Regions from separate parts of the Indioceanicola profundi genome, predicted to be linked through region 2. Evidence: riboswitches for the same ligand, from Rfam matches in the RefSeq annotation. Region 2 holds a riboswitch; the other holds the start of a gene.
What was found. Region 2 has a riboswitch for cobalamin ahead of DOL89_RS19950 (TonB-dependent receptor plug domain-containing protein). Riboswitches for the same ligand answer to the same signal wherever they lie in the genome.
Positions count from the first base shown of each region.

Region 1: another riboswitch for cobalamin. It lies ahead of DOL89_RS01730 (TonB-dependent receptor plug domain-containing protein); the one in region 2 lies ahead of DOL89_RS19950 (TonB-dependent receptor plug domain-containing protein).

Region 1 is NZ_CP030126.1:358,194-365,796, forward strand. Features, by position in the region: gene DOL89_RS01705 (MarR family winged helix-turn-helix transcriptional regulator) at 333-881, shown strand; gene DOL89_RS01710 (energy transducer TonB) at 900-1,688, opposite strand; gene DOL89_RS01715 (ABC transporter ATP-binding protein) at 1,655-2,458, opposite strand; gene DOL89_RS01720 (FecCD family ABC transporter permease) at 2,458-3,453, opposite strand; gene DOL89_RS01725 (ABC transporter substrate-binding protein) at 3,450-4,289, opposite strand; gene DOL89_RS01730 (TonB-dependent receptor plug domain-containing protein) at 4,354-6,312, opposite strand; cobalamin riboswitch at 6,542-6,797, opposite strand; gene DOL89_RS01735 (ATP/GTP-binding protein) at 6,918-7,490, shown strand; gene DOL89_RS01740 (pentapeptide repeat-containing protein) at 7,501-7,603, opposite strand, start outside.
Region 2 is NZ_CP030127.1:847,493-855,095, forward strand. Features, by position in the region: gene DOL89_RS19940 (response regulator) at 1-340, shown strand, start outside; gene DOL89_RS19945 (UDP-glucuronic acid decarboxylase family protein) at 464-1,477, opposite strand; cobalamin riboswitch at 1,786-1,980, shown strand; gene DOL89_RS19950 (TonB-dependent receptor plug domain-containing protein) at 2,182-4,065, shown strand; gene DOL89_RS19955 (ABC transporter substrate-binding protein) at 4,069-4,893, shown strand; gene DOL89_RS19960 (FecCD family ABC transporter permease) at 4,890-5,912, shown strand; gene DOL89_RS19965 (ABC transporter ATP-binding protein) at 5,909-6,703, shown strand; gene cobU (bifunctional adenosylcobinamide kinase/adenosylcobinamide-phosphate guanylyltransferase) at 6,696-7,229, shown strand; gene cobO (cob(I)yrinic acid a,c-diamide adenosyltransferase) at 7,222-7,603, shown strand, end outside.

The DNA of each region.
Region 1 (7,603 bases), on a different replicon from region 2:
CCCCAGATGGGGGCTGTGCCGGATGGGAAAATCCCATCCTTTGTGTCCTCTGACATTCGTATCACGCATGCCGCTCGGTGGTAGCCCGTCCGCTTGGATTTTCGCACTGTCGCCAATGCCGGGAGACAATTTTTGCGCTAGGATTTTGCCAAAGGCCGGAGATGAACCCGGACCTGGGCAGGGCGGTCACCACCAAGAATCCAGCTATAATAGGTGGTAATTCTTCTGTAGAGTGCGACCGGCGGCATGGTATGCCAGGGCCGGCGGTGCGGTTCGCCGGCCATGCCGGGCCGGATGGCCGGATTCCACCAAGTGCAGCATGGGTTCAATCGATGTCGGACAAGAGCGATCACCGTTCGGGACCTGATCGGATCGGCAATGGTCCGATCGGCAGGCGCAGGGTCGCCATCGGAACCTCGCTGGAAGAGGTGGGGTTCAGCCAGGTTCTGCGGGACCTGCACCGCGCCTTCGCGCGCGCTCTCCAGGAACGGATCGTTCCCCATGGCGTCAGCATGGGCCAGTGGTTCTTCCTCCGCGCCCTGTGGGAGGAGGATGGGCTCACACAGCGGGAGTTGAGCCAGCGGGTCGGCATGATGGAACCCACCACCGTGACCGCCTTGAACAGTATGGAGCGGCGCGGGCTGGTGGAGCGGTGCCGCAACACGCAGGACCGCCGCAAGGTCAACATCTATCTCACCCCGAAGGGCAAGGCGCTCCGTGACGTGTTGCAGCCCATGGCGGCGGAGGTGGAGCGGGTGGCGATCAGCCAGATTCCGTTGGAACTCCTTCCAACGCTCCGTGGCGCACTGGTCCAGATGATCGACAGCCTCGACGCCAACAACCCCGGTCACAATCCCTTCGGCGATCTGGACCTGGATTAAAACCGCCCGCCGGCCGCGTCAGCCATCGTTGAGGCTGAAAACGATAGGCAGTTCGATGGTGCTGCGGACTTCGGCCCCGCCTTCCTGTCCGGGAAGGAAGCGCCACTGCCGCACGGTTTCGAGCGCTGCATCGTCCAGCACGGACCAGCCGCTGCTTTCCACCAGGATCAGCTTTTCCGGCGTTCCGTCGGGAGCCACGGTCACCCGCACCACCGCCTCCCCCTGAAGGCCCAGCCGCTTCGCCGAATCGGGATAGAGCGGCGGGGGATTGTCGGGATGGCTGCGGGCAGCCACCGGCCGGCGTCCGGGCGCGGCATCCGCCTTCTGCAACGCCGATTCCAGATCGTACCCCTCCATCGCCGGAATGGGCGGCGGAAGGTCGGGCGCGCGCAGTCCCTGGGAACTGCTGGCGCTCAGGCGGGGCGGGCGGATGCGCACCGGCACGCCCGGCCAGCTATCCGCCAGCTCCGGCAGTCCCGGCCCGGTCATTCCCTGACCCGCCGCGCCCAACGTGGTCGGCAGCTCGATTCGCGGCAGCTCCGGCAGGGCCTGCCCCGCGCGCGCCGTTGCCGCCAGCTCTTCCGGCGGAACCAGCTCCACGGGAAGGGGGGCGGGTAGGCGTGCGGGCGACGGATTCAGGACCAGCGCGAGGGCAGACAGTCCGGCCAGATGCAGCACGGCCGAAACCAGAATGGCGCGGGCATCGCGGCGGGAGGCGTTCCGTCGGGATGCATCCGCCAGCGTCGCAGGCGCCGGCGCGTGCAGTTCCGCCGTCACCGCCCCGATCCGCGCGCCAGCGGCTCCCACGGCAGATGCACCGTCTCCCCGCTGTCCAGCCGGGCGGCGGCCATGCGGACGCCATAGACTTCTTCCAGCAGGCCGGGGCGCAGCACCTCGCCCGGCGGGCCATCGGCGGCCACGCGCCCCTGATGCAGCAGCGCCACGCGGCTGCAGAACCGCGCCGCCAGTGTGAGGTCGTGCAGAACCATCAAGACTCCGGTGCCCGCGGCAGCGCGGGCGCAGAGAACATCCATGACCTGCAATTGGTGATACGGGTCCAGCCCGGCAACCGGTTCATCGGCCAGAAGCAGCGCCGGCTCCGCCGCCAGCGCCCGCGCCAGCAGCACCCGCGCCCGCTCGCCGCCCGACAGGGTGGTGGCGGTGCGGGAGCGGAGGCTGGCCACGTCGCACAGCTCCATCGCCCGTTCGATGGCATGCGTGTCCGCATCGTCGGGCCGGCTCCACGGGCCGAGATGAGGAAGCCGGCCCAGGGCTACCAGCCGCTCCACCGTCAGCGGCCAATGGACCTCCGCGCCCTGGGCCAGATAGGCTAGGCGCTGGGCGCGGCGGTTGGCCGGGACCTTGTCCAAGGGTTGTCCGTCCAGCAGGACCTTGCCGCCGCGGGGCTGCGCCAGCCCGGCCATGCAGCGCAGCAGGCTGGATTTGCCGGCCCCGTTCGGACCGATCAACCCCACCAGTTCGCCGGGGCCGATGCGCAGCTCCACCCCGGCCAGCACCGTCCGGGAGCCATAGCCATGGGTTACGCCGATGGCGGCCAGCTCGCCCATCGTGACCATCACGCCATGCTCCGGCGGGTGCGCAGCACCAGCGCCAGGAAGAAGGGCGCGCCCAGCAGGGCCGTCACCACGCCCAGCTTCAGCTCCGGTCCCGGCCCGCCCAGCCGCACGGCGATATCGGCGGCCAGGATCAGCGCCGCCCCGCCCAGCGCCGACAGCGGCAGCAGGCGGGAGGGCTGGTGCCCCACCAGGGGGCGCAGGAGGTGCGGCACGATCAGGCCGATGAAGCCGATGGCCCCCGTTACCGCCACCGCGGCCCCCACGGCCAGCGCCGTGCCGACGATGACGAGCGCACCCGTCCGCCCCAGCTCGAATCCCATGGAGCGCGCCGTGTCCTCCCCCAGGCTCAGCGCGTCCAGCGCCCGGCCGGTGGTCAGCAGCATGGCGGCGCCCGCCAGCATGAAGGGCGCGGAGACCAGGACATGCTGCATGCTGCGGTCGGCGAGGGAGCCCAGCATCCAGAACACGATTTCCGCCAGGGCGAAGGGGTTGGGGGAAAGGGACAGTGCCAGGGAGGTCAGCGCCCCGGCCAGGCTGCTCACGGCGACGCCGGCCAGGATCAGGGTCAGCACGCCGGCGTCCCGCCCGGCCAGCGCGTAGATCAGCGCCACCGCAACCAGCGCTCCGGCGATGCCGCCGATAGGCAGAGCCAGCGGCACTACAAGGGACCAGCCGCTGTAGAAGGCGATCACCGCCCCCAGTGCCGCCGTGGCGGACACGCCGATCAGTCCCGGCTCGGCCAGGGGATTGCGCAGCAGCCCCTGCAAGGCCGCACCTGACAGGCCCAGCACCCCGCCCACCGCCAAGCCCAGCAGGGCGCGCGGCAGGCGGATTTCAGCGAAGATGACAGCGGCCGTGCTGTCCCCGCCGGCCCACCAGTCGGCCAGGGCGGTGCCCAACGATACGGCGCTCGGACCGATAGCCAGGGAGCCGATGAACAGCAGGCCGACCAGAAGCGCCATGGCCGGGAAGATCAGACGTCCGGCCATGCTCATGGCGACCGTTCCGGAGCCTGCGCGACCTGAGGCGCTGCCCGTTGCAGCAGCCGTGCGCGCGCCTCGGCCAGCAGGGTCACGGCATCCGCCGTGAACGGCCCGCCGCAGGTCCAGAGGCTTCCTGGAACCTGCGGCCGCGCCTCCGGTCCCACGCTGCGGGCCAGCGCCGGGTGGGCCAGCAGCCGGCCGGACAGGGACGGATAGCCGTCCGGGTCCGTATCGGCCACCAGCAGGTCGGGCGGGCTGGCGGCCACCGTCTCCACCGGCAGATAGCCGTAGCCGATCAGGCCCTGACCAGCGGCGTAGTTCTCCAGTCCCGCCGCCTGCATGACCGCATCCGACAGCGTGCCGGACCCAGCAGTGAAGCCGCCGGGCGCGAAGGTCAGGGCGCTGGGCCGGGCGGCATCCGAAGGTGCGGCGGCGGCCAGCTTCGCCTCCATCTCCTTCAGCAGCTCCTCGCCGCGCTCCGGGACGCCGAGGGCGGCGGCAATTTCACGGGTCTGGGTGCGGATGTCGTCGAAGTTGGAGATCAGGCCCAGCTCCAGCACCGGCACGCCGCGCGCCTTCAGCAACGCGACCGTGGGCCGGGTGGTGAAGCTGCCGGCCAGGACCAGATCGGGGGCCAGCTCCAGCACTTCCTCCGCCATGCCCTGGACGACGGGCAGGTCCCGAGCCAGACCGGCCACATGGGACAGCCCCTCGTCACGGGACAGGAAGGACAGGGCGGCGATCCGCTCCGGCGGGAGCAGCAGCGCCGCCAACTGGTCGGTACAGAGATTGAGGGAGACGACGCGCCGCGGCGTCTCCCCCGTCACTTGTGGGCGGTCGGACGCCATGCCGGCGGACGCCGAAAGCCCCCCAGGAGCAGCGCTGCCGCCATCATGCCCGCCGCCCGCCGCATCAGAACCGCGCCCTGACGCCGGCCAGCACGCCGCGGTCGGGCTGGGCGAAGCCGTTCGGGTTCTCGATGGCGCGGTCTGCCAGGTTCGTGGCCCTGGCATAAAGCTCCACATCGTCCAGCACGGCATAGGTCACGGCCAGATTGACCAGCCAGTAGCCGCCAACGCCCTGATTGCCCAGGAAGCTGCCGTCATCGCCATAGACGACATCCTGCCGCTGGCCCACGAACTGCGCCTCCGGCGACAGGGACAGGCCCTCCACCGGGGTGAAGCGGCCGAGCAGGCTGATGGCGTTCTCCGGCCGGCGGGCCAGACGGGCGCCGGTGCGCCCATCACGGGCGTCGGTCCAGGTCCAGGAGGCGCGCAGCTCCGCCCAGTCGGTAGGGCGCAGCTCCAGGCTGGCTTCCACGCCCTCCACCTCCGCCTCGTCGATGTTGATGGAGCTGTTGCTGACGAAGTCGTACTGGATCAGATCGTCGACATCATTGGCGAACCAGGTGATGCCCAGCGTGGCGAAATCCGCCCGGCCGGCGGCGGCCAGATCGGTCTCGACCCCGGCTTCCCAGCCAAAGCTCTCCTCGGCTTCCAGGTCGGGATTGCCCTGATAGCCGAAATTATTCACGCCGTAGCGGTCATACAGGCCGGGGGCCTTGTAGGCGGTGCCGACGGCGGCGGTCAGCCGGCTGTTCAACTCCGGCACCTCCACCACGCCGCCCAGCCGCCAAGTGGTGCGGCTGCCGTAATCGTCCGGTCGGTCGTGGCGCAGCCCGGCGGTCAGGTTCAGGCGGCCGGCGACACGGGCCTGCGCATGGGCGAACAGGGCGACGCCGTCGGCCTCCGCATCCACCTGCTGGGTGAAGGGGCCGAACTCCGACTCCTGCCGCGTGTCCAGCTCCACTGTCTCATGCACATAGCTGGCGCCGGCCACCAGGACGGCATCGCGCAGCACCGGCAGGCCGGGCAGAGCGTAGCTGTTCTGCCAGTCCACGCTGGTGCGGGCGCCTTCGAACCGGTCATTGCTGCTGCCGCCGTCCACGGCATCGGGGGCGTTGGTGAAGCGGCGGTCATAGATGCTCTGCCCCACCGCGAGGCGGGAGGTCAGCGCGCCGGCCAGCAGGTCCAGCTCACCGGCCGTCTGCCAGCTCAACTGCTCCGCCCTTGCTTGGGAGTTCGGGTCGTCCAGCGGAACATTGTCGATGTCCGCATCCGACTCGCGCCAGCGGACCAGCCCCTCCAACCGGGCGGCGTCCAGCCGGTACACGGCCTTGGCGATGGCGGTGAGGTTGTCGAACCCGTTCTCCTCCCCATCGCCGCCGGTCAGCCGGTCCGGCGTGGCGTTGTCGCCATCGGTGGTGAAGCCCTGCAGGCTGAGGCCGTAATCCAGCCGGCCCATGGTGCCGAACAGGCCGGCCGTGCCGCGCTTGGTCCCGTCGGTGCCCAGTCCGAGGTCGATCTCCGCCACCGCCGGCCGGTCGGCCCCGGCGCGGGTGATCAGGTTGATGACGCCGCCGATGGCGTTGGAACCGTAGAGCGTGCTGGCCGGGCCGCGCACCACCTCGATCCGTTGCAGGCCGCCCAGCACGTCGTCACCGAAATTGTAGGCGCCGGCAGCCAGGGACGGATCGTTGACCGGAAGCCCGTCCAGCAGGACCAGCACATGGTCGCTGTTGGTGCCGCGCAGGAAGACGGAGGTGTTGGCACCGGGACCGCCGCTGCTCACCACGCTGGCGCCGGGCAAAAGGCGCAGGGCGTCGGGCAGGGTCTGCCAGCCGCTGGCCTCGATCTCGGCGCGGGTGACGAGGCTGATGCCCGCCGGCAGGCGGCTGACCGGCGTGCGGACGCGGGTGGCGGTGATCACCATCTCCTCCACCTCGCTCGAGGACTGCGCGACAGCCGGCAGGGGAAGGATTGGAAGGGCGAGGGCGAGGCCCAGGGGGAACAGTTTTGCTTTGGTCATCATGTCAGGACAGGCGGCCGGACGGCGCCTGGACAGGGCCGGCCGGCGGTTTGCGGACGGGCCGCCGCGGACACGCGGCCGTCCGGAGCGCGGGGCCGGCCTTGGCCGGACCCGGTGCCTCACCGGACTGATCGTCAGAGGATGCGTCATGCGCCCTCCGTCCACGGCAACCCTACGGGCACGTCACCGCAAACGGAAAACCGTTCCACCGGTGCAACCCCGCCCGATGGCCGCGTGACGCATGACGCCGGCAGGTCTCCTGGCTCTCGGGTCTTTGTCGGCCGCCCGGCCTTCCCAGTCCGCCGCCCCTTTCGCCGACATGGCGCGGAGGCGGGTTTCCAGTGGCATCCGCGGGGATGGACCCCGGGGGGCGGCCGGCTCACCGATCACAGTTGCGGGGGCAGCCGCGGCGTAGGCCCGGTTGGAACCGGGCCGCACACGCGTTCCCTTTTCACCCTGTCGTGGGGACCGACGCTAGGGCCACTCTATTCCTGGCGGAACCGCCGCCGCAAGCGCCGCCGACCGCTGCGGGCGCACAGGGCAGCCGTGCAATCTGATACTTGGGTACCATGGCGGCGGCGCCGGAAGGCAGGTAGCCTGAAGCCGTCATGATGGGATCGACGGACAGACCAAGGCTCGGAATCACGGGAAGTGCCGGTACTGGCAAGACCACGCTCGCCGGGAGATTGGCGCAAACGCTGGAACTGCCGCTGCTGCCAGAGGCGATGCGCGCCATGCTGGAGGCGGGATTCGATCTCCACAGCCTGACACGGGCGGAGCACCGGTCGTTGCTGCGCGGCCATGCCGATGCGCTGGCGCGCGATCTCGCCCGTACCGATGGCGGTCTGGTCAGCGACCGCACCCCCCTGGATTTCGTGGCGTTCTGGCTGTCCAACGGATACGGGGTGGAGGACCCCGATGGGACGGAGGCGCTGTTGGTCCGTGCTGTCGCCGCCATGGCGGAATATTCGCTGGTGATCGTCCTGCCCTGGGGGCGCCCCATCCCCGCCGACGGGGTGCGCAGCGCCAATCCCTGGCACCAGCTTCATTTCCAGGCGATCATGGAAGGGCTGTGCCGCCGCTGGATTCCGGCGGACCGGCTGCTGATCCTGCCGGACGGCGATGCCGCCGGGCCGGAGGAGCGCTGCGGCATGCTGCTTGAGCGGGTCGGGAGAGGCTGACGCCCAGCCGTCAGTCCTCGTCTGGGTCGTCGGGGGCGGGAAGCGAAGCGCCCATGGTCACGGCCCCGTCCAGATCGGCCCCGGTCAGATTGGCATCGACCAGAACCGCATCG
Region 2 (7,603 bases):
GCTCATCGCGATGCAACTCGGATCTATACTCGAGGATCTGGGCCACGATGCGTGCTGGTTCGCCACAAGCGGCCCGGAAGCCATGGAGCTTGCCCGGCGGCACAAGCCGGACCTTGTGACCATGGACGGCCACCTCGCTGCCGGAACCTCCGGCATTCTGGCGGCATCGGCGATTTCCAGCACGCTCGGCATTCCCGTGGTCATGGTGTCGGGTCATCTCGATGCCCAGACCGCACAGGATGCCGGAGCGGTGGTTCTTGTCGGAAAGCCGTTTCAGCCGGCCGACATCGAGAATGCGCTCCACATCGCCTGCAAGCTCCGCCTGCCGACGCAAAGCTGACCATGGATAGCCGTCCGTCGGAAGCGGCGGGACACTTCTGACATCGGCATCCGATCAAGCGGTGGCTGAGGCGGCACGCCTCATCTCGCGCGTACCGCCTCCTGACGGACGAGCCGGTTCCGCCTAAACCTTACCGGCGCCGACCTTGACGGCGGCTGGCGCGGGGGCGGTGAGACGCTCGGCGAAGTAGTCCACGGTGCGCCGCAGCCCCTCCTCCAGCGACACTCTCGGCTCCCACTCCAGCATCGTGCGGGCGCGGGTGATGTCCGGGCAGCGCTGGATCGGGTCGTCCACCGGCAAGGGCTCGAACACGATGGGGCTGGAGCTGCCGAGATAGTCGCGGATCTTTTCCGCCAGCTCCAGCACGCGGGTCTCCACCGGATTGCCGAGATTGATCGGGCCGGTCACCTCGTCCGGGGCGTTCATCAGGCGGATCATGCCCTCGATCAGATCGTCCACATAGCAGAAGGACCGGGTCTGCGAGCCGTCGCCATAGATGGTGATCGGCTCCCCCTGCAGGGCCTGGACGATGAAGTTCGACACCACGCGCCCGTCCGCCGGGTGCATGCGGGGCCCGTAGGTATTGAAGATGCGCATCACCCGGATGCGCAGATCGTGCTGGCGGTGATAGTCGAAGAACAGGGTCTCGGCACAGCGCTTGCCCTCGTCATAGCAGGCGCGCGGACCGATCGGGTTCACATTGCCGCGGTAATCCTCGGTCTGCGGATGCACCGTGGGATCGCCATACACCTCCGAGGTGGAGGCCTGGAGGATCTTGGCCCCGGTGCGCTTTGCCAGTCCCAGCATGTTGATGGCGCCGTGCACGCTGACCTTGGCCGTCTGGACGGGGTCGTGCTGATAGTGCACCGGGCTGGCCGGGCAGGCGAGATTGTAGATCTCGTCCACCTCCACATAGATCGGGAAGGTGATGTCGTGGCGCATCACCTCGAAATGCGGGTTCTGTAGCAGATGGGAGATGTTCGCGCGGTTGCCGGTGAAGAAGTTGTCGACGCAGAGCACGTCGTTCCCCATCGCCAGAAGCCGCTCACACAGGTGAGAACCAAGAAATCCGGCGCCCCCCGTCACCAGGCAACGTTTGCGCCCACCAAACCGGTCCAGCAGCTCCCGACGGTGCATTCTTTCCCTCCACGGTTTCTTGCAAGCTGAACGCTTCAGCGGGCGATGCGGCACGGTAGAACCGGTTCAACATCTACAAAAGGGCAGGAAAAGTAGGTCGCCGGATGGCGAGGGATACCTCCGACCGAACGTAAAAACGCCAACGATCAGCTAGGATGCCCCCTCAATAGGCACCATGAAAGGCAGGAATACGGAACCGACCTATCCGTCCGCGCGGGGCGTCTGGAACGGGGCGGCCGGCATGCCGGCCGGACAGCGCACCGTGCTCTCAAAGGCTTATCGGACTTGTGCGGCGCGAAAGGCTGGACTATCAAGGCTGCATCGAAGGTGCCCCCTCGGGGGTGAAAAGGGAATGCGGTGAGGTCCGGAAGGACTGAATCCGCGGCTGTCCCCGCAACTGTGAGCGGTGAGCGCTGCCCGTCTACGGCCACTGGGAAACTGGGAAGGCCGGGCATGCGCCCTGACCCGCAAGCCAGGAGACCTGCCTTCGGAAATGCGTCGCACGGCCGTTGGGCGGGGTGTCCTGGCGGGGCGGGTTTCCGTTTCGTGCCGGCGCTTCGGAAGGAGTGCGCCCGCGTGAACGCCATGCCATCGCATGTCGGCACCGACCCGGCCTGTCCGGTTCCGCCAGCATCCGTCCCTTGGACGGTTGCCGCGCGGGCCTGCTTCCGATTTCGCATCATCGCGGAACGGAGCCTTGAAAAGTGCCAAAGTCCAGTCTCTACCCAATGTCCCGCCGGCCAGCGTTGTGGCTGGCATTCGGCATCGCCGCCGTCCTTCCCCTACCGGCATTTGCCCAGGCGGGCGTGCAGGCCGGAGACATAGAGGAAATCGTCATCACCGCCACGCGCGTGCCGACCCGCCTCGACCGTGTCGGCAGCAGCATCAGCGTGATCACCGCCAAGGAGATTGAACGTAGCCAGCAGCCCCAGGCCATAGACGTGCTGCGGCGCGTGCCGGGCGTCTCCATCTCCCGCAGCGGCGGGGTGGGATCGACGTCCCTCCTGCGCCTGCGCGGCTCAGAACCGGGCATGGTCAAGGTGGTGATCGACGGCGTCGAGATGAACGATGCGTCCAGCGCCAACCGGGAGTTCGATTTCAACGCCCTGCTCACCGATGATATCGAGCGGATCGAGGTGCTGCGCGGCCCGCAGAGCGCGCTTTACGGCAATGATGCCATGGCGGGCGTGATCAATATCATCACCCGTCGCGGCCAGGGTCCGCTCACGGTCCGCGGCCTGATCGAAGGCGGCGCCTACGACACCCTCCGCCAAAACCTGTCGGTGAGCGGCGCGTCCGGCGGCGTGGAATATGCCCTGTCGGGCAGCAACTACGAGACGGACGGTTTCTCCCGCATTGCCGCAGGCGATGAGGATGACGGAAGCACCGCCCGGTCGGTGCAGGGCCGGCTCGGCTTCCGCCCCAATGAACAGGTCCGGATCGACCTTTCCGGCGGCTGGTCCTGGCTGGACACGGATTTCGATCCCGGCGCCACCAGCGACGGGCTGGCCTTCCAGGAAAAGGAAACCCTGCATGGCCGGGCAGCAGGCATGCTGACCGGGTTGGATGGCAGATTGGAAACCACCATGGCCGTGGGCGCCAGCCGGACGGAGCGGGATTTCGACGAGCCTCTGGGCTTCTATCGCTTTTCCACCTTCGACAGCGACCAGCTCGGCGTCGACCTGCTCTCGAACCTGCGTCTGCGCGCGGCGGACGTGGCGACGCTCGGCGTCGCCTGGGACCGGGAAAAGGCTGAGACAACGAACACCAGTGCCGGCGTCACTGCGCCAGGCGTGTCGGCGGACGTGGAAACCTGGGCCGTGTTTGGCCAGTACCTGGCCGCCGTCACGGAGGAGCTGACGGTCACGCTGGGACTGCGCCATGATGATCACGCCCAGTTCGGTGGCGAGACGACCTGGCGCACCACCGCGGCCTATGCGCTGGACCAGACCGGAACCGTGTTCCGGGCCAGCTACGGCACCGCCCGGCGAGCGCCCAGCCTGTATCAGCTTTTCGACCCAAGCTTCGGCAATGCCGAGTTGGAGGCGGAAGAAAGCTGGGGAGCGGATGCGGGCATGGAGCAGAGCCTGCTGGATGGCAAAGTGACCGCCGGGGTCACTGTGTTCCGGAATCGCTACGACGATCTGATCGCCTTTACCAACGGCTATGTGAATGTCGGTGAGGCGCGCAGTCAGGGTATCGAGGCCAGCCTGTCCGCACGCCCGGCGAGCTGGTTGGAGCTGAGCGCGAACTATACCTGGCTGGACACCAAGAACCTGGATACCGGCCGCGAACTGCCGCGCCGTCCGCGCAACATGGTGAATCTCGCGGCGGATATCGCCTTGACGGAGGTTGCCAGCCTTGGGGCCGACCTGCGCTATGTCAGCTCTCAGCTTGATCGCGCCACCGCCACCTCGCCCCGGCTTGACGGATACGCGGTCGTCAACCTGCTTGGGCGCTGGCGTGTGGCGGACGGCATCAGCCTGTTCGGCCGCATCGAAAACCTGTTCGACGAGGAGTATCAGGAGGTCCTGAACTACAACACGCCCGGCCGCTCCGCCTATGGCGGCGTCCGGGTGGAGTTCTGATCGATGATCGCCCGCGCCCTTCTGATGCTGCTGTTTATCGCGCTGTCCGTCGGAGGGGCGCAGGCGGCGCCGACCCGCGTGGTTTCGCTCTCCCTCTGCACCGACCAGTTCGTGCTGGCGCTGGCAGAACGAGGACAGGTCGCGGCGTTGAGCCGTCTGGCCGGCGACCCGCATCTGTCGCCCTTTGCCGCCCAGGCAGCGGGCATGCCCCGGCATGGCGGCACGGCGGAGGAAATCCTGATGCTGAAGCCGGACCTTGTTGTAGCAGGCGGCTTCGCCCGCGGCCGTACGGTGGAGATGCTGGAACGGCTGGGCGTTCCCGTGCTGCGCCTGCGCTCCGCCACCTTGCTGGCCGATATCCTGCCCCAGGTGGAGCAGGTGGCCCAGGCGCTTGGCCGTATGGAGGAGGGCCATGCCCTGCGGGCCTCCCTCGAAGCGCGGTATGCCGCCAAGCAGGGCGGACAGCGGGTCGGCACGGCGGCGCTGTACCGCCCCGGCGGGGATGCGCCGGGCACCCGCGACCTTGCCAACGACATGATGTCGACCGCCGGTCTGACCAACATTGCCGGCAGGCTGGCCCGCCGCGCCAATGGCCGGGTGTTCGTAGAGCAGCTGGTGCTGGACCCGCCGGACATATTGGTGGTGGACAGCCGACGGCCGGACCGGCCGGGCATCGGCCAATCCATCCTGGATCACCCCGCCCTGCGCCCCATCGCCGGCCGGATGCGGGAGGTGGAGTTCCCAATCAAATACTGGCTCTGCGCCGGTCCAGGCTCGTTCGACGGGGCCGAGGTGCTGCGTGCCGCAGCGTTGGAAACTAAGCCATGACCGTCCTTTCCGTTCCGGCACGGTCCCTTGTAGCTGACATGCCGCTCTGCAGTGGGCTGGCGGCGTTGCTGGCGGTGCTGTTCGTGACATCCCTGGTGGTCGGCCCGGCGGCGGTTCCGCCGGGAGAACTATTGGCCGGGCTCTTCGGTCGGGGCGATCCGGCCGTAGTGCTGGTTGCACAGGAGATAAGGCTGCCCCGCGCCCTGTTGGGAGCATTGGTCGGGGCCGGGCTGGGCATGGCCGGGGCAGCGCTGCAGGGCTTTCTGCGCAATCCCCTGGCCGATCCTGGCCTGGTTGGCGCCTCCTCCTCCGCCTCGGTCGGGGCCGTGCTGGTGCTGTATTTCGGGCTGTCGGCCGCCTTTCCCCTGGCGCTGCCCCTGGCCGGAATGACGGGCGCTGGCGTCGGCATGGCCTTGATCCTGATGTTGGCTGGCAGGCAGGCAAGCGTACTGAGCTTGATCCTGGCCGGGGTGGCTGTGCAGACGCTGGCGGGATCGTTGACCTCCCTTGCCCTCAACCTCGCCCCCAACCCCCACGCGGCGCTGGAGATCGCCTTCTGGCTTCTCGGCTCGCTCACCGACCGCACGCTGGACCATGCCGCGGTGGCCGCCCCCTTCCTTGCCGCCGGGCTGGTCATGCTGTTCCAGGCCCGGCGGCATCTGGACGCGCTGGGTCTGGGGGAGCGGACAGCGGTCAGCCTGGGGGTGGACGTGGACAGGCTGCGGCTGCGGGTCGTACTTGGCACGGTGCTGGCCGTGGGGTCCGGGGTTTCGGTGACCGGCAGCATCGGCTTCGTCGGGCTGGTGGTCCCGAACCTGTTGCGCCCGCTGGTCGGGCATGAGCCCGGACGCCTGCTCCTGCCAAGCGCCCTGGCCGGCGGCGCCCTTCTGCTGCTGGCCGATATCCTGGTGCGGCTGGCGCCAACCAATGATGAGCTGAAGCTGGGCGTCGTCACCGGCCTGATCGGAGCGCCATTTTTCCTGCATCTGCTGCGCAAGTTGAGAGCGGAGGTCCGATGAGCGGGCTACAGGCCACAGGCATCTCCGTCGCCCTGGGGGGCAGGCCGGTGCTGGACGGGGTAACCGCCCGGCTCACCCCTGGGGAGCTGGTCGGGCTTATCGGCCCGAACGGGGCCGGCAAGACCACCCTGCTCGGCGTGCTGGCTGGGCTGACCCGGCCCGACAGGGGAGAGGCGACGCTGGACGGTGAGCTGCTTGCCGCCCTACCGGGACCGGAACGGGCGCGGCGTCTGGCGTATCTGGACCAGAATGCCCACAGCCATTGGCCGTTACGGGCCGAGCGGGTGGTCACGCTGGGCCGGCTGCCACATGCCGATGCTTGGCGCGGTCCGGCGCCGGAGGATGCGGCGGCGGTGGAGCGCGCATTGGCGCGCTGTCAGGTCATGCATCTGCGCGACCGCATCGCGACCACCCTGTCCGGCGGGGAACGGGCGCGGGTCATGTTGGCCAGGGCGCTGGCGGTGGAGCCTGACTATCTGCTGGCGGACGAACCCGCGGCAGGCCTTGACCCCTATCACCAGCTCCAGGTGATGGAACTGCTGGCCGGGTTGGCGGCTGCGGGCATGGGGGTACTCGTCGTGCTGCACGACCTTACGCTGGCGCTGCGCTTCTGCACCCGGCTCTGCCTGCTGGCGGAAGGGGCAGGGATCGTCGCCGATGCAGCTCCCGCCGACCTTATTGAAACCGGCCTGCTGGAGCGGGTCTATGGCATCGAGTTGCATCACGGCGCCCGCGACGGGCAGCCCTTTGCACTGCCCTGGCGACGTGGGCCGGGAGCATGCAATGCCTGATGCCCTGCCCCGCGTGACCCTGGTTCTCGGGGGTGCCCGCTCAGGCAAGAGCCGCCACGCCGAAACCCTGATCCGCGCCCTGCCTTCCCCATGGAGCTATATCGCCACTGCCCAGCCCTTTGATGCAGAGATGCAGGAGCGGATCGCCCGTCATCAGGAGGATCGTAGCGAAGGCTGGATCACGGTGGAGGAACCGCTGGATTTGGCCGCGGCCCTGCGGGCACAGGCGGGCGGGCCGGTTCTGGTCGACTGCCTGACCCTGTGGCTCAGCAATCTCATGCTGTCTGAGCGCGATCCGGAGATGGAGACGGGCCGCCTGCTTGCGGCACTGGATGTAGTGGCCGGACCCGTCGTGCTGGTGTCCAACGAGGTCGGGATGGGCATCGTGCCGGACAACGCCTTGGCCCGCGCCTTTCGCGATGCTGCCGGCCGGCTGAACCAGAGGGTAGCGGCCATGGCCGACCGCGTCGTGCTGGTGGTCGCCGGACTGCCTTTGACTGTGAAACAGGAGACATCCCATGGATGAGTCGAACCCGGAGGAAGCGGCCGCCCGGCACAGGATCAAGATGCAGAAGCGCAAGGCCCTGCAGGACGCACGGATCGCCGCGGCCACGCAGGAGAAAGGCTTGCTGATGGTCCACACCGGCCCCGGCAAGGGCAAGTCCACCGCGGCTTTCGGGCTGATGATGCGCGCCGCCGGGCACGGCTTCCGAGTGGGGCTGGTCCAGTTCACCAAAGGTACTTGGGCGACGGGCGAGGATGTGGCGCTGGAGCGCTTTGCCGACCTGATCGACCGCCATGTGATGGGAGAGGGTTTCACCTGGGAAACCCAGGACCGCGACCGCGACGTTGCCGCCGCTCGCCAAGCCTGGAAGAGGGCCAAGACGCTGATGGCGGACC